Flexivirga oryzae: one gene and its partner. The protein of the gene in region 1 interacts with the protein of each later gene in a pairwise test. Links are inferred from orthologs where the notes say so. Each region holds a gene or a part of one and is shown in the gene's direction. Other genes may lie near its edges. The genes, in order: topA and FHU39_RS08055.

Evidence for each region.
Region 2: the proteins of topA (region 1) and FHU39_RS08055 interact in binary tests that used the Escherichia coli proteins (3 or more experiments, as listed by UniProt). The link is inferred for Flexivirga oryzae from one-to-one orthologs.

The regions. Positions count from the first base shown.
Region 1 is NZ_JACHVQ010000002.1:410,832-422,519, reverse strand. The notes cover bases 7,358-10,691. They hold topA (type I DNA topoisomerase), read left to right. Parts: upstream 7,358-7,668; coding sequence 7,669-10,491; downstream 10,492-10,691. Other genes in these bases: FHU39_RS14995 (hypothetical protein), read left to right, coding at 10,611-10,691; FHU39_RS15005 (dioxygenase family protein), read right to left, coding at 7,358-7,471. In the rest of the region: FHU39_RS15035 (helix-turn-helix domain-containing protein), read left to right, coding at 1-243; FHU39_RS15030 (GNAT family N-acetyltransferase), read right to left, coding at 253-1,047; FHU39_RS15025 (DEAD/DEAH box helicase), read right to left, coding at 1,101-3,458; FHU39_RS15020 (STAS domain-containing protein), read left to right, coding at 3,568-3,930; FHU39_RS15015 (DUF7059 domain-containing protein), read left to right, coding at 4,115-5,617; FHU39_RS15010 (LLM class F420-dependent oxidoreductase), read left to right, coding at 5,638-6,579; more of FHU39_RS15005, read right to left, coding at 6,683-7,357; more of FHU39_RS14995, read left to right, coding at 10,692-11,312; FHU39_RS14990 (serine hydrolase domain-containing protein), read right to left, coding at 11,372-11,688. UniProt on the Escherichia coli protein: Releases the supercoiling and torsional tension of DNA, which is introduced during the DNA replication and transcription, by transiently cleaving and rejoining one strand of the DNA duplex.
Region 2 is NZ_JACHVQ010000001.1:1,742,902-1,754,121, forward strand. What follows is about bases 3,284-6,149. They hold FHU39_RS08055 (IMPACT family protein), read left to right. Parts: upstream 3,284-4,339; coding sequence 4,340-4,960; downstream 4,961-6,149. Other genes in these bases: FHU39_RS08050 (NAD-dependent epimerase/dehydratase family protein), read right to left, coding at 3,284-4,053; pafA (Pup--protein ligase), read left to right, coding at 5,056-6,149. Outside these bases: FHU39_RS08040 (ABC transporter ATP-binding protein), read left to right, coding at 1-1,072; FHU39_RS08045 (ABC transporter ATP-binding protein), read left to right, coding at 1,147-2,943; more of FHU39_RS08050, read right to left, coding at 3,043-3,283; more of pafA, read left to right, coding at 6,150-6,417; FHU39_RS08065 (FKBP-type peptidyl-prolyl cis-trans isomerase), read left to right, coding at 6,507-7,559; FHU39_RS08070 (FKBP-type peptidyl-prolyl cis-trans isomerase), read left to right, coding at 7,598-8,017; FHU39_RS08075 (cation diffusion facilitator family transporter), read left to right, coding at 8,036-9,040; FHU39_RS08080 (helix-turn-helix transcriptional regulator), read left to right, coding at 9,097-10,068; FHU39_RS08085 (helix-turn-helix transcriptional regulator), read left to right, coding at 10,068-11,036; FHU39_RS08090 (hypothetical protein), read left to right, coding at 11,041-11,220.

The DNA.
Region 1 (11,688 bases):
TTGCGCTCAGTGCTGGCGGACACCCGGCGCAGGGACCTGCGCAGCGCGTGCCTGATGGCGCTCGGGCACATTTCGGCGCTGCGGACGGAGGACGACCTGCGGCCCTATCTGTGTGACAGCGAGTTGCGGTGGACGGCCATCTACGTCGCCGGCATCACCCATCACCCGCAGTTGATGTCGCCGGAGGCGGAGAGCCCCGATGCCCGGTGGTGGCAGAGCGTGGGGCCGGGTTGCTGGGAATGACAGGCGAACTCAGCGCGTCCAGGTGTATGGCGTCGTCGTCGTGACCCGTCGGAAGCCGGACCGTTCGAGGATCGGTCGGGAGTACTCGGTGGAATCGGAATTGATCAGCCGCTTGCCGGCACGCAGGGCCGCCTGGGCACGCTTTGCGGTGAGCGCTCGGTAGATGCCGCGGCCGCGCCACTCGGGCAGCGTCGCGCCACCCCAGATGCCGGCGAACTCGGTGTCCGGAACAGGATCGATCCGGCCGGCGCTGACGACCTGCCCGTCCGCCTCGGCCACCCACAACTCGAGACCGGCGGCGTCCGGCTCCGCGAGCCGTCGCATCGTCTCCTCCACCCGTTCGGTCGCGGTCTCCGGGTCGCCGAACACAGAGGCCTGCATCCGGGTCATCGCCTCGATGTCGCCGCGCTCCGTGACTCGGCGAACTGAAACCCCATCCGGCAGAGGAACATCCGTTGCCAATGCCTGGGCTTCGCCGATCATCACCGACTCGGGTTCTTCGGCGACGAAACCGTGCTGGAGCAGCAGGGTGTGCAGGTTCGGTACACCGTCGTGCCCACGGGTCTTCCACTCGAACTGGGTGATGTCCGGGTCGGCGGAGTAGTGCGCGACCGTGTCGACGATCAGCCGCTCCAATGCCGCGTCCGTCGCAGAGCCGAGGGAACGGTAGCTGACGAAGCCGCGCCCGCCGCGGTGTTTCCCCCAGAAGAGCGGACCGTGCTGCTCGTACTCGAGGGTCGAGCGCATCTCGGCGACGGAGCGCAACTGCTCGTCGTAGGCAGCCAACAGGCTCGCGTCATCCATCACGACAGGAGACCTTGCCGTGGCGGGTGGTTCGGGGCAAACGATTTTCGGCGTCAACCGGTGTGGTGGTCGCGCAGCAGGCGGTCGAGGACCACGACGGCTCCGCGCTTGTCCAGCGGGTTGTTGCCGTTGCCGCATTTCGGCGATTGGACGCAGGCGGGGCAGCCGTCCGAGCACGGACAACCGGCGATCGCGGCGCGCGTCGCCATCAACCAGGTGGCGGCCTCGCCATACGCACGCTCGGCGAACCCGGCACCACCCGGGTAACCGTCGTAGACGACGACCGTCGGTAGCCCGGTGTCCGGGTGCAGTGCGGTCGAGACGCCGCCGACGTCCCAGCGGTCCGACTGCGCGACCAGCGGCAGCATCGCGATCGACGCGTGCTCGGCGGCGTGCAGTGCGCCGGGCAGCTCTCCCGGCGCGAGCCCGGCAGCGAGCAGTTCGTCCTCGTCGATGGTCCACCAGACGCCGCGGGTCACTAGTTCGCGCTCGGGCAGATCCAGCTGGTGGATGCCGATGACCTCACCCGACGGCAGCAGCCGCTGGAACGACGTCACCCGCGTGCGGACCTTGATCGTGCCGAAGTGCAGAACGGCATCACCCCAGCGGGTTTCACGCTCGCTGTGTTTTATGTCGAACGCCGACACCGACTGCGCGACGGTCGACCAGCCCGGATCACCGACGACCACCTGGGCGGTCGTCGCCTCCAGGTCGAGCTCGGTGACCACGTACGACTGTCCCTGATGCAGGTAGACCGCGCCGGTGTGCACGGCGGCGTGTGCCCGGGCGGCGTCGACGGTGCCGAGCACCCGGGCGGTGCGCGTCTCGACGATGCGCACGTCGTCCTCGCCGCCACCGCGCAGCGAGAAGTGGTCGGCCGGGCGGTCGTCACGGGCCCAGAACCAGCCCCGGGGGCGCTTGCGCAGGACGCCGCCGGAGACCAAGGAGTCGAGGATCCCCGGCAGTGACGGTCCGAACAGCTCGGTGTCGGCCGTCGTGACCGGGAGTTCGTGGGCCGCGGCGGCCACGTGGGGCGCGAGCACGAACGGATTGCCCGGGTCGAGCGTGGCGGCCTCCACGGGTCGCTCGAAGACCGCGTCCGGGTGGTGCACCAGGAACGAGTCGAGCGGGTCGTCGTCGGCGACCAGCACCACGAGCGAGGTCCGGCGACTGCGGCCCGCGCGACCGGCCCGCTGCCACAGGGAGGCCAGTGTCCCCGGCCAACCGGCGAGCAGGACCGCGTCGAGCCCACTGACGTCGATGCCCAGCTCCAGCGCTGACGTGGCCGCGAGCCCGCGCAGTTTGCCTGTGCGCAGGTCGTTCTCGAGTGCGCGGCGTTCCTCGGGAAGGTAGCCGCCGCGGTAGGCGGCCACGTGGTCGCCGGCGCTGGCGCGCACCATCTCGGCCACGACCTCGACACCGACTCGTGAACGCGCGAAGGTCAGCGTCTGCACGCCCCGGCCGATGAGGCCGGCCATGAGATCCGCCGACTCGGCCACGGCGCTGCGCCGGGCGGTCTCGTGCCCGCTGCCCGGCTTCCCGCCCGGCTGCCAGAGCCCCACAACCATGGGGGCGCGCGGTGAGCCGTCGACGGTCACCTCCCGCACGGGCAGGCCGATCAGCTCGCTCGCGTGCAGGCCGGGGGTGGCGACGGTGGCCGAGGCGAGCACGAAGGTCGGCTCGGCGCGGTAGCGCGCCGCCAGGCGTCTCAACCGGCGAATGACACCGGCCACGTGTGAGCCGAAAACACCCTTGTAGACATGGCATTCGTCGATGACGACATACTTCAGAGCGCGCAGGAACGACGCCCAGCGCTCGTGCCCCGGCAGCAGGGTGTGGTGCAGCAGGTCAGGGTTGGTGAGCACCAACGCCGCGTGGTCACGGATCCAGCGGCGCTCGTCGAGAGGCGTGTCGCCGTCGAGCGTTGCCGCGCGTACACCGGGTATGGCGAAACCGCGGATGCGCGCTTCCTGGTCGGCGGCCAGGGCCTTGGTCGGCGCAAGGTAGATCGCGGTCGCGCCGCGACCGGTGGGTGCGGCGGTGCCGTCGGCCACGGCGGACAGCATCGGCAGCAGGTAACCCAAACTCTTCCCCGATGCCGTGCCGGTCGACAACACCACGTGCTCGCCGGACCAGGCAAGGTCGGCTGCCCGGCGTTGATGGGACCACAGCCGGTCGATGCCCGTGCCGTTGACCGCGGCGGCCACCTGGGGGTTGACCCAGCCTGGCCAACCGGCTTCCTGGGCGGGCCGGGCCGGGATCTCGTGGACGTGCAGCAGTTGTCCGGTGCCGACCCCGTCGAGTGCGGCGAGCGCGGCCCGCGCGTCGAAGTCAGCCGGTTGCTGCTCGACGGCAGGCGGGCGTTCCGGCGGGACTTGCGAAGTGCCGGGCGCAGGCGCGATGTTGGTCATGGCGCATCCCACGTTAGGTCCGATCCCGGACAGGCGCTGCGACCACCCGCCCCGATCGGTGAAAGACTTGCCCGCGGCAACCGACGTACGACTTCGAAAGGCACCCTCTGTGACCGATCTGGACATCACCGGCAGTGACGAGGGCGACTTCACCGTCATCCGCCTGGTCGGTGACGTGGACGTCTCGGCCGCCGGCCGGTTGCGCGATGCGCTGCTGCGTCTCATCACCGACACCTCGGAGAAGGTGCTCGTGGACCTGACCGATGTGCCGTTCATGGACTCCACCGGCCTCGGTGTGCTGGTCGCCCGGTTGAAACAGCTGCGCCTGGACGGCGGGGATCTCGCGCTCGTCATACCCTCCGAACGGCTGCTGCGGAACTTCCGGATCACCGGACTGGACCGCGTCTTCCACATCTATCCGACGGTCGCGGAGGCGGTCGCCGCCGACAACGCGGCGGCCGAGGGGGAATAGCGGGATTAGCAGGATTAGCGGGATTAGCAGGACCTCCGACGGCCACCAGCCTTCTTGCCGAAAGGCCCACATAACGCCCAGGGGCTCAGCTACGCGTGGTCCGGGAGGGCCCGGTAACTGAGCCGGTCGGTGTTTTCTGGGCCTGTCGCTGAAGTGGGCCGGGTCGGTGCGTGAAGATGTCGGTATGCCGCACCCCGCGCCGCTCGGCGACGACCCTGCCGCTCTCCGGCGCACGCTGATCGCAGCCCACTTCACCCTTGACGGGGTCGCGGACTGCCTCGGGCCACTCGCCTCCGCGGCGCTGCACCGCGAGCAGCGCCTCCCCGCGGACCTGGTCACCCGGGGCGACGACTCGCCGGTGGCGACACTCATCCGGCTCTTCGCCCTCGGTCTGCCGGTCGGCGTCCGGCAGCTGGACCGAGCGCTCGCAGGGTGGGACACCGCGCGGCTGGTCGCCGCGGGACTGGTCCGGGTCGAGGGGTCGCGGGCGCGGGCGGCATACGATCTGCGGCCGTACGGCGACGACGACCACCAGTGGTGGGTCGCCTCCGACCTGTCCGAGGTGATGACCGGTGAGCCGTTGCCGGTGGACCACGTGCTCGGCATCGGCGGGGCGTCGACGACGCTCGCATCGTGGACCCCACGCCGGAAGGTGCAGCGGGCGCTCGACCTGGGCACCGGTTGCGGGGTCCAGTCACTGCACCTCACCGCCCATGCCGACCGGATCGTCGCGACCGACACGTCGCAGCGTGCGCTCGACATCGCCGCGTGGAACGCCCGCCTGAACGGTGCGGACTGGGACCTGCGACGTGGAGATCTGTTCAAACCCGTTGCCGGGGAACGATTCGAGCTGGTCGTGAGCAACCCGCCGTTCGTGATCACGCCACGTGTCGACGGTGTCCCGACCTACGAATACCGTGACGGCGGGCGGGTCGGCGACGGCGTGGTGCGCACCCTGATCCGCGAACTGTCACGCCACCTGCAGCCGGGCGGTGTTGCCCAGTTGCTGGCCAACTGGGAGGTGCCGGAGGGATCGGACTGGAAGGACGTGGTCGGCGGCTGGTTCGAGCGCACCGGCCTGGGCGCCTGGGTGGTGCAGCGGGACACGCAGGATCCCGCCGAGTACGCCGAGCTGTGGTCGGGCGACGGTGGGTTGCGTTCCGGCGCAACCGGTTTCGAGCAGATGTATGCCGCCTGGTTGCGTGACTTCAGCGAGCGCAGTGTGGCCGAGATCGGCTTCGGCGTGATCACCGTGCAATTGCCGACCGCGCGACGGCGTCCCTGGCTGGACCTGGTCGAGGTGACCGGACCGGTGCAGTCGCCGATGGGCCCGACGATCGACGCGGGTCTGCGGGCGCGGACCTGGCTCGCCGAAGCAGGTGAGCAGGGTCTGCTGGGCGCCCACCTGACGCTCGCGCCCGACGTGACCGAGGAGCGACACGGACGGCCGGGCGCCGAGGACCCGTCGGTGATCGTGATCCGGCAGGGCGGTGGCCTGCGGCGGGCGTTCCAGGTCGACACCGCGATGGCAGCGTTCACATCGGTCTGTGACGGCGAGCTGTCGACCGGTCAGGCGCTCGAGGCGATCGCCTCCCTGCTCGACGTCGCGGCCGACGTGCTGGTGCGAGAAGCGTTGCCCGTCATACACGAGATGGTCGCCGACGGCCTCCTCCTCGTCGACGGGTGAGCACCCGTAGGCTCGGGAACATGGAGTTGCGCATCTTCACCGAGCCCCAGCAGGGCGCCTCGTACGACGACCTCGTCGCTGTCGCGAAACGCGCTGAGAGCCTTGGCTTCGGCGCGTTCTTCCGGTCCGACCACTACCTCGCGATGGGTGACGGATCAGGGCTTCCGGGACCCAGCGATGCGTGGATCACGCTCGCCGGCATCGCGCGGGAGACGTCGTCGATCCGGCTCGGCACGCTGGTGACGAGCGCAACCTTCCGGCTGCCGGGCGTGCTCGCGATCGAGGTGGCCAACGTCGACGCCATGTCCGGTGGGCGCGTCGAACTCGGCCTGGGCGCAGGCTGGTTCGAGCGCGAGCACGCGGCATACGGCATACCGTTCCCGTCGACGGGGGAGCGTTTCGACCGACTCGAGGAGCAGCTGGAGATCATCACCGACCTGTGGTCCGCGACCGGCACCTACTCGTTCGACGGCTCCCACTACCAACTGCAGGACAGCCCGGCGCTGCCGAAACCGGTGCAGCAGCAGGGCTTTCGTGGCGGTGTCCCCGTGGTGATCGGCGGCCACGGCAAGAAGCGCACGCCGGCTCTCGCCGCCCGCTTCGCGGACGAGTTCAACGTCGCGTTCTCGCCGATCGAGGGCACGCGAGCGCAGATCGGCCGCGTGCGTGAGGCGGCCGAGAAGGCCGGCCGGACACCGGATTCACTGATCTGTTCGGCAGCGCAGGTCGTCTGTGTGGGTGGCGACGAGGCCGAGTTGGACCGGCGCGCCGCGGCGATCGGCAGGGCCAAGGCGGAGCTGCGGGCGAACGGCGTGGCCGGCACGCCCGCAGAGGCCGTCGACCGGCTCGCGGCGCTCGCGGCGGCGGGCGCCGAGCGGGTCTACCTGCAGGTGCTCGACCTGCACGACCTGGACCACTTGGACCTGATCGCGTCGGAGGTCATGCCGCACATCACCGGCTGATCAGGCAGCGACCGGGGTGTCAAACGGGAGACGACGACCAGTTCGGGTCCGACGCGCTGCGAGCTTGCGAGCAGGAGTCGGGACCGAACTGCGAGGAGTCGACCTACAGTAATTGCCAGGAACGCTTGGACAGCCCGTGCCAGAACCCGTCGATGACGGTGTGCGAGGCGGACCCGTCGGACGCGGCCGCGCCGAGGGCGACATACAGCGGTGCCCAGTGCTCGGTGCGCGGGTGCGCCAGCTGCGCGGCCGGTGCCGTGTGACCGAAGTCCATCAGGGCGTCCAGGTCGCCCTTGGCCATCGCCTCGGCCGCCCAGTGGTCGAACTCGGACATGAACGCGGCCGGTGCCGCGTCGGCGCTCGGCTGCATGCAGCTGAGGTTGTGGGTCGTGAAGCCGGACCCGACGATGAGCGTGCCGTCGTCGCGCAGCGGGGCGAGCTTCTTGCCGAGTTCGTAGAGCTGCTGCGGGTCGAGCGTCGGCATGGACAGCTGCAGCACCGGGATGTCCGCCTCGGGGAACATCTCCACCAGCGGCACGTAGGCGCCGTGGTCCAGGCCTCGGCTCTCGTCCCGCACCAGTGACTGCCCGGGGGTGGCGATCAGCTTGGCGACGTCGTCGGCCAGCTCCGGCGCGACCGGCGCGTCATACCGCGTCTCGTAGTACTTCTGCGGGAAGCCCCAGAAGTCGTAGACCAGCGGCGCGCCCGTGGTCGAACTGACCGCGATCGGGGCGGACTCCCAGTGCGCCGAGACCATCAGGATGCGCTTGGGACGGGGCAGGTCCTTGCCCCAGGTGCCGAGTTCTGCGGTCCACCGGGCGTCATCCGCGAGCGGCGGTGCGCCGTGGCTGAGGAAGAGGACGGGCTGGCGTTCGGTGGTCATGGTGTTCATGATGGCAGCAACAAGTTTAACTTTCAACTAATTCCCCAATGGCGCCCTTCACGACCGAGTGGCACGGGTCACACCGGTGCCCACGGACCGGCCCGGACTGCGGCGATGCCCGGGGTCGTGCATAGACTGCGACCCGTTCGCACGTCGAAGCAGTGACGAATCCACTGCACGTCGGACGGAGAGTGAGAAGAACGAGAGTGGCGCGCAAGCTTGTCATCGTCGAGTCGCCCGCGAAGGCGAAGAAGATCGGCGGTTATCTGGGGGACGAGTACATCGTCGACGCGAGTGTCGGGCACATCCGTGACCTGCCGAACCCGTCGGAGTTGCCGCCCGAGATGAAGAAGGGCCCCTACGGGAAGTTCGCCGTCAACATCGACGACGGCTTCGAGCCCTATTACGTCGTCGCGGCCGCCAAGAAGAAGAAGGTCGCCGAGCTCAAGCGCCTGCTGAAGGACAGCGACGAGCTCTACCTGGCCACCGATGAGGACCGCGAGGGTGAGGCCATCGCCTGGCACCTGCTCGAGGTGCTCAAGCCCAAGGTGCCGGTCAAGCGGATGGTCTTCCACGAGATCACCAAGGACGCGATCCAGCGTGCCGCCAACAACACCCGTGACCTCGACGACCGGCTGGTCGACGCGCAGGAGACCCGGCGCGTGCTCGACCGGCTCTACGGCTACGAGGTCAGCCCGGTGCTCTGGCGCAAGATCCGCCGCGGCCTGTCCGCCGGTCGTGTGCAGTCCGTCACCACACGCATGGTGGTGGAGCGTGAGCGGGAGCGTATGGCGTTCCGCACCGCCTCCTACTGGGTTGTCGAGGGTGACTTCGCGCCGGGTGGCAGCGGCAGCCAGGCGTTCACCGCGAAGCTGACCGCACTGGACGGCACCCGCGTCGCCACCGGCCGTGACTTCGACGACCGCGGAAACCTCAAGAGCGACAAGGTCTTCCACCTCAATGCCGCACAGGCCAACGCGATCGCCGAGTCGGTGGCCGCCGCGGTCGCAGCGGTCAGCTCGGTCCAGGAGAAGCCCTACACCCGGCGTCCGAGCGCACCGTTCACGACCAGCACCCTGCAGCAGGAGGCCGGTCGCAAGCTGCGGATGAGCAGCAAGGCCGCGATGAGCGTCGCCCAGCGGCTGTACGAGAACGGCTACATCACCTACATGCGGACCGACTCGATCACGTTGTCGGAGTCCGCGATTCGCGCGGCTCGCAGCCAGGCGCGCGACCTGTACGGCGCGGACTACGTGCCCGACCAGCCGCGGCGCTACCAGGCGAAGGTCAAGAACGCCCAGGAGGCGCACGAGGCGATCCGGCCCGCCGGCGACACGTTCCGCACACCGGCGCAGGTGGCCGGCGAGCTGCGCGGCGAGGAGTTCGCGCTCTACGAGCTCATCTGGAAGCGCACTGTCGCCTCCCAGATGGCGGACGCTCGCGGCAGCACTGCCACCGTGAAACTCGCTGTCCCGATCGAGGATTCGGGTGTTGCGCAGCGTTCGGAGTTCACCGCGTCCGGCACGGTCATCACGTTCCGCGGGTTCCTCGCGGCATACGAGGAGGGCCGTGACGTCGAGCGCAACGCGAGCGACGACACCGAGCGCCGGCTGCCCAAACTGTCCGAGGGTGTGGCCGTCGACGTGCTGCGCGCCGAGGCCGAGGGGCACCAGACCAGCCCGCCGCCGCGCTACACCGAGGCCACGCTCGTCAAGGCGATGGAGGAGATGGGCATCGGACGCCCGTCGACCTACGCCTCGATCGTCGGCACCATCCAGGACCGCGGTTACGTCGGCAAGCGTGGCACCGCCCTGATCCCGACCTGGACGGCGTTCGCGGTGATCCGGTTGCTCGAGGAGCACTTCCCGTCGCTGGTCGACTACGACTTCACCGCGTCCATGGAGGAGGGCCTGGACCGCATCGCCAACGGCGACATCGGCCGGGTCGAGTGGCTGACCCGGTTCTACTTCGGCGACGGCAACGATCGCGCCCCTGGCCTGCCCGCCGCCGGCCCGGACGGCACCGAGGGTCTGCAGGAGATGGTCGAGCACCTGCCGGACATCGACGCGCGGGCGATCTCCACGATCGAGATCGGCGACGGTGTCGTGGTGCGCGTGGGCCGTTACGGGCCGTATGTCGAGGAGGTCGTCCCCGAGGGGGTTGACCCGTCAACGGGAGAGGTGACCGCCGAAGGCGCGGAGGCGCCGAAGGCCCGTCGTGCCACCATCAACGACGACATCGCCCCCGACGAGATGACCCCGGAGCGGGCCCGCGAGCTGCTCGCGGCCGCGGACGACGACGGCCGGGTCCTCGGGCAGGACCCGCAGACCGGACACGACATCGTCGCCCGCGCGGGGCGCTACGGGCCGTACGTCACCGAGGTGCTGCCGGCCCCGCCGGAACCGCCCGCACCCGCGGACGGTGCGAAACCCAAGCGCACCAAGAAGGCGGCGGGGCCGAAGCCGCGGACGGCCAGCCTGTTCAAGGACATGGACCTGGCGACGATCGACCTGGGCACCGCGCTCAAACTGCTCAGCCTGCCCCGGGTGGTCGGCACCGTGACCGAGGGCGAGGGCGACGACGCCAAGCAGGTGGAGATCACCGCCCAGAACGGCCGGTACGGTCCTTACCTGAAGAAGGGCGCCGACTCGCGGTCGCTCGCCACCGAGCAGCAGCTCTTCGACATCACGCTCGAGCAGGCCCTGGCCATCTACGCCGAACCGAAGCGGCGTGGCCGGGCGGCGCAGCCGCCGCTGAAGGAGCTGGGCAAGGACCCGGTGTCGGACAAGCCCGTGGTGGTCAAGGACGGCCGTTTCGGGCCGTACGTGACCGACGGTGAGACCAACGCCACGCTGCGCCGTGGCGACGACCCGGCGGCGATCACGCCGGAGCGCGGCTTCGAGCTGCTCGCCGAGAAGCGTGCCAAGGGTCCGACGACCCGCAAGCGGGCAGCCAAGAAGACGACCAAGAAGACGACCAAGAAGACCACCGCGAAGAAGACCGCTGCCAAGAAGGCGGCGACGGACTGAGGAGAGGGTCCGTCGGGGGAGACCGGCCGGCCCGGGACGTCGGCAATTCGCGGGGAACCGCAGGGCGACGAGCACCGTCACAAGCTCGATCGCCCCGCAGGACACAACGGAGGGAAGCTATGTCCAGCAATACTTTTCGGCGCACCGTGATCGGTGCTGTCGCCGTCGCCGGGGCCTTGAGCCTGGCAGCGTGCAACAGTGGCGAGAGCGCGAGTGTGACCACGCCGGCCGGCCAGACCACGACGACGTCGTCGGCGGCACCGAAGACCAGCACGACCACCGAGTCGAGCGCACCGGAGACGTCCACCACGACGACCGAGCCGAGCGAGACCACGACGTCGGAGGCGAGCGAGACCTCGACGTCCGAGGCGACCAAGCCGGCGACCGGACCGACCGAGGTGAGCGACCCGGACGGCACGTTCAAGCTCGGCGAACCCGCCGTCATCAAGGACGATGACGACGTCTACCGGCTCACGCCGACCTCGCTGGAGGTCGCTCCCGCGAGCGACTACAACGAGGCCCGGCTGAAGAAGGCGAACGGCACCGTCTACTACCTGAAGTTCGACGTCACCCCGATCAAGGTCAAGTCGAGCTACTTCGGCACCAACTCGATCAACGGCTTGTTCTTCCACCCGGAGATCGGCGCCTCGGTCAAGAACGCCAAGCGTGTCTACGGTGACACCGACGCGTGCGAGAGCGACTCGAAGAAGCTGGCGGCCGGTGAGACGGGCAGCAGCTGCTACATCTACCAGATCCCCGGTGCGAAGGTCTCCAACGTCGTCTACAACGACTACGACCACAACATCCGCTGGACCAAGTAACAGGGCGTACGACGAAGGGCCGCCGCGGAGTTCTCCGCGGCGGCCCTTCGCGTCTGCGCTCAGGGGGTGGGCTGGCCGAAGCCGAGCGGTTCGCGGGTGAATCGGTAAGTGGCCCAGTTGAACTGGCGCACCGAGCCGTCGTCCCGACGGTGTATGACGAGACGCTCGCCGCGCTCGCGGCCGCTGACCGTCCGATAGACGTCCTCTCCCTCGGGCTCGAACACCGACAGCGGAACGGTTGCCGGCGCGGCCGCGAGCTTCGCGGTCAGTTTGCCGTCGGCGATCGCGAAGGTGAACTCGGCGCCCTCGGAGAACCATTGCCCGACAAGCGGTTTCAGCTCTTCGGGCTCGACGGTGCCGGGTTGCCACGGCGCCG
Region 2 (11,220 bases), on another replicon or contig:
GGACGGTCGCATCACCCTCGGAACACTCGTCGCGTTCATCACCATGATGCTCTCGCTGGTCTGGCCCATCGCGGCGCTGGGTTTCCTGCTGTCCATGACCCAGGAGGCGATGACCGCCGCCGACCGGGTCGCCGAGATCTTCGACACCGAGCCGGATATCACCGATGGCCCGACCAACGAGGTATCACCGGGCGGTGCGCTGCGGCTGCGGGACGTCGGCTTCAAGTTCCCCGACGCGACTGACGACGACTGGGCGCTGCGGCACGTCGACCTCGACCTGCACCCCGGTGAGACGATCGCCCTCGTCGGCGCGACCGGCGCGGGCAAGTCGGTGCTCACCGGGCTGGTCCCCAGGTTGTATGACGTCACCGAGGGCAGCATCGAGGTCGACGGCACCGACATACGCGACCTGACGCTGCCGGCACTGCGGCAGACCGTGGCCACCGCGTTCGAGGATCCGACGCTGTTCTCGTTGTCCGTGCGGGAGAACCTCACCCTCGGCCGCCCGCAGGCCACCGAGGAGGAGATCACCGAGGCGATCGACGTGGCGCAGGCGCACTTCGTCCACGACCTGCCGTTCGGGCTGGAAACCCGCATCGGGGAGCAGGGGATGAGCCTGTCCGGCGGCCAACGGCAGCGGCTGTCGCTCGCGCGTGCGGTGCTCACCCACCCGAAGGTGCTGGTGCTGGACGACACCTTGTCCGCGCTCGACGTGCACACCGAGGCGCTGGTCGAGGAGGCGCTGCGCCGCGTGCTGCACTCGGTGACGGGTCTGGTGGTCGCGCACCGGGCCTCCACGGTGCTGCTGGCCGACCGCGTCGCGCTGCTGCAGCACGGCACGATCACCCATGTCGGCACCCACTCACAGCTGCTGGCGACCGTCCCCGCCTACCGCTACCTGCTGGCCGCCGACGACGAGATCGACGACCGGGCCGAGCACGATCCGACCTGGTGCACCGACGACGAGAAGCGCTGTGCGCAGGAGGATCTCGAGGTGAGCGAAGGTTCGTCCCGGGCCGCTCGAGATGACGACAGCACCCTCGACCGGCCGATGCGGGAGGCACGCCGATGAGCACTTCCACAAGCACAGACAGCGCGACCCGCACTGAGCCGCAGCTGAAGCCGGAGGAACGCTGGCGGGGGCGGATGGCCTCCGACAACGACAGCGACCTGCCGATCGACGAGTCGAAACCGATGCGGCGCGAGGCGCGGCAGCTCCTCGGCTCGCTGCTCGCGCCATACAAGAAGATGGTCGCCGTCCTGATCGTGCTGGTCGTCATCGAGAACCTCGCCCGGCTCTCGGTGCCGCGCATGGTCCAGGTCGGCATCGACCACGGTGTTCCGCCGATCACCCGTGACGGCGACGCGCACGTGCTGCTGCTCGTGATCGGGGCGTTGTGCGTCATCGTGGCCGTGCAGGCGGTCAGCCGGATGTTCTTCCTGCGGCAGTCCGGCACCATCGGTGAGCTCGCGCTGCTCGAGCTGCGTCGGCGGATCTTCCGGCACTTCCAGCGGCTGGACGTGTCGTTCCACGACAAGTACACCTCCGGGCGCGTCGTCAGCCGCTCCACCAATGACGTCGAAGCCATCCAGGACATGCTGGAGAACGGCTTCGACAGTCTGGTGACCGCCGTGCTGACCCTGATCGGCACCGCGATCCTGCTGATCACCCTCGACGTCGAGCTCGGGCTGATCTGCCTGGTCAGCTTCCCGGTGCTGGTGGCGCTGTCCGCGTGGTTCCGTGGCCAGTCCAGCAAGACCTACCGCGAGGTACGCGAGAGTGCCGCGCTGGTCATCGTGCAGTTCGTCGAGACGATGACCGGCATCAAGGCAGTGCAGGCCTACCGTCGCGAGCGGCGCAACCAGGAGATCTTCGAGGAGGTCGCCGAGCGCTACCGCGCGATCAACGAGCGGACCTTCCAGCTGGTCGCGATCTTCATGCCGTCGGTCAAGCTGGTCGGCAACATCATGACCAGCATCGTGCTGTTGTATGGCGGGTGGCGTGTGCTGCACGGCCACATGACCGTCGGGGTGCTCACGGCGTTCCTGCTCTACCTGCGGATGTTCTTCGAGCCGATGCAGGACATCACGCAGTTCTTCAACACCTTCCAGTCGGCGTCGTCCGCGCTGGAGAAGGTCGCCGGTGTGATGGCGACGCCGCCGGGCATCAAGGATCCCGAGCAGCCGAAGCAGCTCGAAAACGTGCGGGGCGCAGTCGAATTCGACGAGGTCCGGTTCTCCTACGTCGAAGGCCGCGCGGTGCTGCCGGGGCTCACGCTCGACATACCCGCGGGCCAGACGGTGGCTCTGGTGGGCACCACCGGTGCCGGCAAGACGACCATCGCGAAGCTGATGGCACGCTTCTACGACCCGTCCGCGGGTGCGGTCCGGCTGGACGGGACCGACCTGCGGGAGGTGGACCAGCCGCAGCTGCGCCGCCACGTGGTGATGGTGACCCAGGAGAACTTCATGTTCGAGGGCACGGTGGCCGACAACATCCGCTTCGGCAAGCCCAGCGCCACCGATGCGGAGATCCGGGCCGCGGCGGAGGCCGTCGGTGCGGACCACTTCATCGACAAGTTGCCGGACGGCTACGACACCGATGTCGCCAAGCGCGGGGGCCGGCTCTCGGCCGGGCAACGGCAACTGGTCGCGTTCGCGCGGGCGTTCCTCGCAGACCCGGCGGTGCTGATCCTGGACGAGGCGACGTCGTCGCTGGACATCCCGAGTGAACGCCTGGTGCAGCGTGCGCTGGAGACGGTGCTCGCCGACCGCACGGCGCTGATCATCGCGCACCGGTTGTCCACCGTGGAGGTGGCCGACCGGGTGCTGGTGCTGGAGCACGGCGAGGTGTTGGAGGACGGCAGCCCGGACGCCCTGATCGGCGCCGGCGACGGCAAGTACGCCGCCCTGCACCGCGCCTGGGTCGAGTCCCTCGCCTGACACGCCCCGCGTCCCGTTCGCCGAGAGGACAACAACCGCATCGAGGGGACACGAAATACCGCCCGGATCGCGCTGTCCGGGCCGGTATTTCGTGTCCCCTCAGTACGTTTTGTGTCCTGTCGGTGCGGTGATGGCGTCGCCGATGAGGGCCGCCTCGTCGGCGGGGGAGAGACCGGCACGGCGGGCGCGGCCGGGCCCGGCCTGTAGCTCCCACGCCAGCGTGTCGCGGACGGAGTCCTCCAGTGGGCGGGTCCGCAACCCCGCCGAGCGTGCGGCCGCCGGAGAGCGGGCGGCGAAACCGGCATACTCCGGCTGCGGCAGCCACAACGGGAAGCTGCGCTCGCCCGCCCACGGCGCGATGCCGTGCGCGGCGATCCAGTCCTGACCGACCGCAACCAGCTCGCCGGTGTGGCCGGCGACCTGCCGGGCGATCGCGAGATAGTCCGCCAGGGACCGGTGTTCGGTCGTCGCGTTGTACACACCAGACGTGCCGTGTTCGACCGACTCGACCAGCCACTGCGCCAGGTCGCGGACGTCGATGAGCTGGACCGTTGCGCCGGGGGAGTCGGGCACCAGCACGGCACCGTCGGCGGTGGCCGGGTGCGCGAATCGCAACGGCCAGTAGCCCGTCCGGTCACTGCGATCACCGGGTCCGGTGATCAGGCCGGGTCGGGCGATCAGCGCGTTGTCGTTGTATGCCGCCAGCACGGCCTGCTCGCACGCGACGTTGCCCTCGCCGTACTTCTCGAGGTCGAAGGGCCCGTCCCACGCCGGCAGCAGCGGGGCAGTCTCGTCCTGGGCCGGTATGTCGTCCTGGGCGTAGACCGAACACGTCGACACCAGCGCCCACCGGTCAACGCGCTGACGGAGCGCGGTCACGGCGCCGCGCGCGTGCTGCGGATCGCTCGTCACGTCGAACGCCGCGGCGAACTCGCCGGTCAGCGCTGAATACGATTGTGAATCATCGCGATCGGCCGCAACGAGCTCGGCTCCCTCCGGCACCGGCCGCGACCCGCGCGCCATACAGATCACTTCGTGGCCGCGGCCCAGTGCCGCACGCACGATCTCGCCGCCGAGCCAGCCTGTCCCACCGAGCACCAGGAGTCGCATGCGGTCAAGCCGACCACGGCGGATCCGCCCCTCGCAACCACGCGCTGCTCAGAGCAGACCTCACGCTGCGACCCAGACCTCACGCTGCGACCCAGACCCATGCTGCGCCAGCCGACACCCATTTCACCGACAGGCCCAGCAATGACCGAGAGGCTCACTCATGGGCGTAATCCTGTGCGCCGGAGGGCGGTATGTGTGAGCCTGTCGGTCGTAAGTGAGCCTGTCGGTCGTATGTGAGCCTGTCGGTGGTAAGTGGGCCTGTCGGCGGGTTCTACGCTCGGGAGCCATGACGTACCGGACCCTCGCCACGCCGTGCACCGGGGAGATCGAGGTCAGCCGGTCGCGGTTCCTGGCCGACGTACGCCGGGTGGAGACCGAGGAAGCGGCCCGCGAGGTCATCGCGCAGGTGCGGGCGCACCACCGGGACGCGCGCCACCACTGCAGCGCGTTCGTTCTCGGACCCGACGGTCGCCTGCAGCGCAGCAACGACGACGGCGAGCCGTCCGGGACGGCGGGTGCACCGATCCTCGCCGCCCTGCGCGGCGCCGACCTGAGCGACGTCGTCGCCGTGGTCACCCGGTGGTTCGGCGGCACCCTGCTCGGGACCGGCGGCCTCACCAGGGCGTATGCCGGGGCGGTCGACACGGCGTTGCAGGACGCGCGGGTCGTGACCCGCGAGCTCCGGGAGCAGGTGGACCTACCCGTCCCGCACACCGACGCCGGACGCGTCGAGTCCGAGCTGCGGGCCCGCGGCGTGACCGTCGTCGGCACCGACTACACCGACGTCGCGACGCTGCATCTGAGCACTACCGACCCGGACGGCCTGGACGCCCACATCGCGGCGCTGACCGGCGGCACGGCGCACGGCATACGGAACGGTCCCCGCTGGGCGGACGCGGACGGTTAGGGTCGGTACATGGCCTTCCAACAAGCACAGCGAGCTCGGGCCGCGCGGGCATGGCGGCCACTTGCTGACGCCGTCGCCAGGGCAGAATGAGCCTCATGGAGCGGCGGATCTTCGGCATCGAGAACGAATACGGCGTCACCTGCACCTTCGACGGGCAACGACGGCTGACCCCTGACGAGGTCGCGCGCTACCTGTTCCGCAAGGTCGTCTCATGGGGCCGGTCGTCCAACGTCTTCCTCGGCAACGGATCACGGCTCTACCTCGACGTCGGCAGCCACCCCGAATACGCCACGCCCGAGTGCGACGACGTGCGCGAGGCGGTCATCCACGACAAGGCCGGCGAGCGGATCATCGAGGGCCTGGTCGAGGAGGCCCAGGCCCGGCTGGTCGAGGAGGGTGTCGACGGCAAGATCTTCGTCTTCAAGAACAACACCGACTCGGCCGGCAACTCCTACGGCTGCCACGAGAACTACCTGATCAGCCGGAGCGGGGAGTTCCAGCAGATCTCCGACATCCTGATCCCGTTCCTGGTGAGCCGGCAGATCACCTGCGGCGCGGGCAAGATCGCGGTGCTCGGCCACAAACCGACCTACTGCGTCAGCCAGCGCGCCGACCACATCTGGGAGGGCGTCAGCAGCGCCACGACCCGGTCGCGGCCGATCATCAACACCCGCGACGAGCCGCACGCCGACGCCGAGCGCTTCCGCCGGCTGCACGTCATCGTCGGCGACAGCAACATGAGCGAGACCACGACGATGCTCAAGCTCGGCTCGGCGCACCTGGTGCTGCGGATGATCGAGGACGGCGTGTCGATGCGTGACCTCAGCCTGGAGAACCCCATCCGCGCGATCCGTGAGATCAGTCACGACATCACCGGCCAGGCCCCCGTCCGGCTGGCCAACGGACGCGAGCTGTCCGCGCTGCAGATGCAGGCCGAGTACTTCGAGCGTGCTCGGGCGTATGTCGACCAGCGCGCGATCACCGACGACCTGACCAAGAAGATCATGGACCTGTGGGAGCGGACCCTCACCGCCATCGACACCGATGACCTGGGCATGATCGACACCGAGATCGACTGGGTCATCAAGCACAAGCTGCTCGATCAGTACTCCGCGAAACACGGTCTGGCGCTTGACGATCCGCGCATGCTGCAACTCGACCTGACCTATCACGACATCAACCGTGAGCGGGGCCTGTTCTACCTGCTGCAGCGCCGGGGCAAGGCCGCCCGGGTGTGCTCGGACGTCGAGATCTTCGAGGCCAAGACGTACCCGCCGCAGACCACCCGGGCCAAATTGCGCGGTGACTTCATCCGGGCCGCACAGGCGGCCCGGCGCGACTTCACCGTCGACTGGGTGCATCTGAAGCTGAACGACCAGGCGCAGCGCACCGTGCTCGTCAAGGACCCGTTCAGTGCCAGCGACCAACGGGTCGAAAGGCTCATCGCGGGGATGTAGTCAAGGCCACCTGACACCTGGTCCACAGCGGGCTTCGTTAGGGTGGCGCCCGCTCATTCATTTCCCAGCTTTCCAAGAGGTTCTTCGACGTGCGCCGAATCCCGTTCCGCCTGCTCGCGGCAGGCACCCTTCCCGTGCTCTTCCTCGCAGGGTGTGGCAGCAGCACCTCCAACGGCAGCGGTAGTACGTCGAAGGCCGCGACCAAGTCCGCCTCGACGTCGGCGAGTGCGTCGAGTTCGACGTCGCTGCCGCCATACACCGTCGCCGCCAAGGACGTGTCGCCGATGAGCGACATCCAGGTGACCACCGCCAGCGGCAAGAGCCCGGCGATCAAGCTCGGCAAGAAGCCGTTCCAGGTCAACAAGACGACGGTCCAGGTCAAGACGCAGGGCACCGGTGCCGCGGTCAAGTCCGACGAACTCGCGTCGGTCAGCTACGTCGCGGTGGACGGCCGGACCGGCAAGACGCTGGCCGACACCTTCGCCAACAGCGCCGGGCCGATGTACCTGAAGGACCCGACCCAGCTGCCCGGACTGGTCAAGGCGGTGTCGGGCAAGAAGGCCGGCACGATCGAGACCATCGCCATCCCGCCGGACGAGGCGTTCGGCTCCTCCGGCAACTCCGACCTCGGGGTCACCCGCAAGGACACGATCGTCCTCTACCTGAAGATCAACGGTTCGAGCCCGAACATCGCCCACGGCACCACGGTCGCGCCGACGAAGGGCATGCCGACCGTGAAGTGGAACGGCATCCTGAAGCCGGCCACGATCACCATGCCGAACACGGCCGCGCCGAAGAAGCTGCAGTCCGCCAACCTGATCAACGGCACCGGCGCCACGGTGAAGAAGGGCCAGACGCTGACCGCGCTCTACACCGGCGTGATCTGGAAGAACGGCAAGGCCGGGAAGGTCTTCGACTCCACCGGCAACCCGGGCCGGTACGGCGTCCCCGCCAGCTTCGTCATCGGTGAGGGCCAGGTCATCAAGGGCTGGGACAAGGCGCTGGTCGGCAAGAAGGTCGGTGACCGCGTCGAGATCGTCGTACCGCCCGCCCAGGGCTACGGCAGCAAGGGCAGCTCGGACGGCTCGATCAAGGGCACCGACACGATCGTCTTCGTCGTCGACATCGTCGCCGTCAGCTGAACAACACCGTCACCAACGCCGAAACAAGCGAGGTAGCAATGCCGTTCGACCCGAACACCACCAAGCCGGAGATCGACTTCCCGGGCGCCGAGCCGCCCACCGAGCTCGTGATCGAGGATGTCAGCGTCGGCGACGGCGCCGAGGCCCAGCCGGGCGACCAGATCAAGGCGCACTACGTGGGCGTCGCCTGGTCGTCGGGCGAGGAGTTCGACGCCTCCTGGAACCGCGGTGCACCGCTGGACTTCCAGGTCGGCGTCGGCCAGGTCATCCCGGGCTGGGACCAGGGCATCGTCGGCATGAAGGTCGGCGGCCGGCGCAAGCTGGTCATCCCGCCGCACCTGGGGTATGGCGAGCGCGGCGCCGGCGGCTCCATCGGCCCCAACGAGACGCTGATCTTCGTCGTCGACCTGGTCTCGACCAACAAGCCCGGCGCGGGACGGGCCTTCGGCCTCGGCTGACCCGATAGCGTGGCGGGCATGGAGCCTCGTCACGTAGACACGTTCGACGTCGGCATCGACTCCGGGGAGGGCGGGGGAGAGAGCACTCTCACCGTCCTCATCGCGATGTGCGCCAACCTGCTGGTGGCCATCGCCAAGACGATCGCGGCGGTCATCACCGCGTCCGCGTCCCTGGTCGCGGAGGCCGCCCACTCGTGGGCGGACACCGGCAACGAGGTGTTCCTCATCATCGCCGACAAACGCTCCCGCAAGGCCGCCGACCGGCAGCACCCGCTCGGCTACGGGCGGGAGGCGTACGTCTGGTCGCTGTTCGCCGCGCTCGGACTGTTCGTCGCCGGAGCGGCGGTGTCGATCTGGCACGGCATCCAGGAGCTGATCCACCCGGAGGCCGCGAGCGACTTCCTGGTCGGTTACATCGTGCTGGCCCTCTCGTTCGTGCTGGAGGGCGTGTCGTTCCTGCAGTCGGTGCGGCAGGCCAGCGCCGAGGCCGAGCACTACGACCGCGAGCTGCTCGAGCACGTGCTGCGCACCTCCGACCCGACGCTGCGCGCGGTGTTCGCCGAGGACGCCGCCGCACTGATCGGCCTGGTCATCGCGGGCGCCGGGCTGGGGTTGCACCAGATCACCGGGTCGCCCGCCCCGGACTCGATCGGTTCGATCCTGGTCGGCCTCGTGCTGGGGGTCGTGGCGGTCGTGCTGATCCGCCGCAACATCGGCTTCCTGGTCGGCGAGGAGGTGTCCTTCGAGGTGCGCGCGGCCGCGTTGCGGGCGCTGCTGGCGCAGCCGGAGGTCGCCCGGGTCACCTACCTGCGGCTGGAGTTCGTCGGCCCGCGCAAGGTCTACCTGGTGGGCGACGTGGATCTGACCGGCGATCGGGCCGAGCACGTGGTCGCGGAGCGGTTGCGTGCCCTCGAGGCGAAGATCTCGGCCAGCCCTGCCGTCGCGGGCACCGTGCTGAGCCTGTCCAGCTCGGACGAGGAGTCGCTGACCCCCGATGACCCGCACCCCACCGTTCCCCGGTGAGTGACGGCCGGGTTCGGTGTCGTACATCCGTCCGCACATGAGATAGCGTCGTATCCATGGCCTCCCCGTCACCCGCCGCGAAGACCGAGCGGCTGCTCAACCTGGTGATCTGCCTGCTCTACACCCGTCAGCCGTTGTCGAAGGCGCGCATCCGCGATGCGGTGCCGCAGTATGGCGAGGCGGCCTCCGACGAGGCGTTCGACCGGATGTTCGAGCGTGACAAGGACGAGCTTCGCGAGCTGGGGATCCCGCTGCGGATGGAGCCGATCGACGCGTTCTTCGACGACGAGACCGGCTACCGCATCGACCGCCGCGAATACGCGCTGCCGGAGCTGTCGTTCGAGCCGGACGAGTTCGCGGTGCTCGGCCTGGCCAGCCGGACCTGGCAGCAGGCCAGCCTCGCCGGCGCGGCTGCGACCGCACTGCGCAAGCTGGAGGCCGCCGAGGTGGAGCGCGACGCCAACTCCGTCGTGGGGCTCGAGCCGCGCATCCACACCACCGAGCCGGCGTTCAACACCGTCAAGGACGCGGTGCTGCGCCGCCAGGCGATCAGCTTCGGCTACCGCAAGGCCGGCGGCGAGGCGGGTCAGCGGCGGCTGCAGCCGTGGAACGTCGCCAACTGGCACGGCCGCTGGTACGTCACGGGATTCGACCTGGACCGGGAGGCGCCCCGGGTCTTCCGGCTCGGCCGGATCGACGGCGCGGTCAAGCGGGTCGGCAAGCCGGGCGCGTATGACGTGCCGCCCGACCACGACCCGATCGAGATGATCGACGGCCCGGAGACGCCGCCCGAGGAGGCCGTGGTGCTGGTGCAGAAGGGCGCGGGCAACACGCTGCGCCGCCGGGCGCGCGGGGCGGCGCCGGAGGGCGACCTCACCCGGCTGACCCTCGCCTACACCGACACCGGGGCACTCGCCGACGAGATCGCCGGTTTCGGGCCGGCCGTGCAGGTCGTCTCGCCGCCCCGCCTGGTCGACGCGGTGGTGCGCCGGCTGCGCGGCGCCCTGGACCGGAACGGAGCCGCCTGATGGCCGCACCGGAGAGCGCGACCGCCCGCCTGGGCCGACTGCTCACGATGGTGCCGTGGCTGGTCAACCGCCAGGGCATCGACATCGCCGAAGCCGCCGAGGAGCTCGGGGTGTCGACCCAGCAGGTGGAGGCGGATCTCGCGCTGCTGTTCGTCTGCGGCACGCCCGGGCACATGCCCGACGACCTCATCGAGGCCGAATGGGAGCAGGGCCGGGTCTTCCTGCGCAACGCAGACACCATCGCCCGGCCGCTCCGGCTCGGGCTCGACGAGGCCACCGCGCTCATCGTCGGGCTGCGCACGCTGGCCGCGGTCCCGGGACTGGACGAGCGCGACGCGGTGGACCGGGCCCTGGCGAAGCTCGTCGAGGCCACGGGCGACCTGGGCGCCGCCACCGACCGGGTCCGCATCGCACTGGAGGACGAGGTGCCCTCCGACACGCTCACCACCATGCGCGCCGCCGTGGCGGCGCACCGGCGGCTGCACCTGGAGTACGTCGTGCCGTCCCGGGACGAGACGACCGAGCGTGACGTGGACCCGATGCGGGTGCTGTCCCTGGACGGCAACTGGTACCTCGAGGGCTGGTGCCACCGCGCCCAGGACGTGCGTCTCTTCCGGCTCGACCGCGTCGCGTCGGTGCTGGTGCTGGACGAGGACGGCACGCCGCCCACCGATGCCCGGCCGCGCGACCTCGACTCCGGGCTGTTCACTCCCGGCCCGGACGACCTGAGCGCCGTCATCGAGTTGCAGCCGGACGCCGCCTGGGTCATTGACTACTACCCGGCGGGCGACGTGCAGCGGGGCGCCGACGGGGTGCTGACGGTGTCGTTCCGCACCGCCGACCTGCGCTGGCTGCGGCAGCTGATGTGGCGCCTGGGCGGGTCGGCGCGGGTGGTCGAGCCCACCTCGCTGCGCGACGAGGTCGCCGACGGCGCCCGCGCCGCGCTGGCGGCATACGAGCAGGAGTAGGTCCGTGCACTGGTGGCAGTGGGTGCTGCTGTGGCTGCTGCTTGCGATCCTCGGGACCGTGTATGTCGGCTGGCGCCTCTGGCGCCTGTGGACGCCCCTCAAACAGCTCGGCTCCGAGCTCGCCGTGGCACAGGAACGGCTGGCGGAGGTGGAGGCCCGGATCGGCGAACTCGAGGACCAGTTG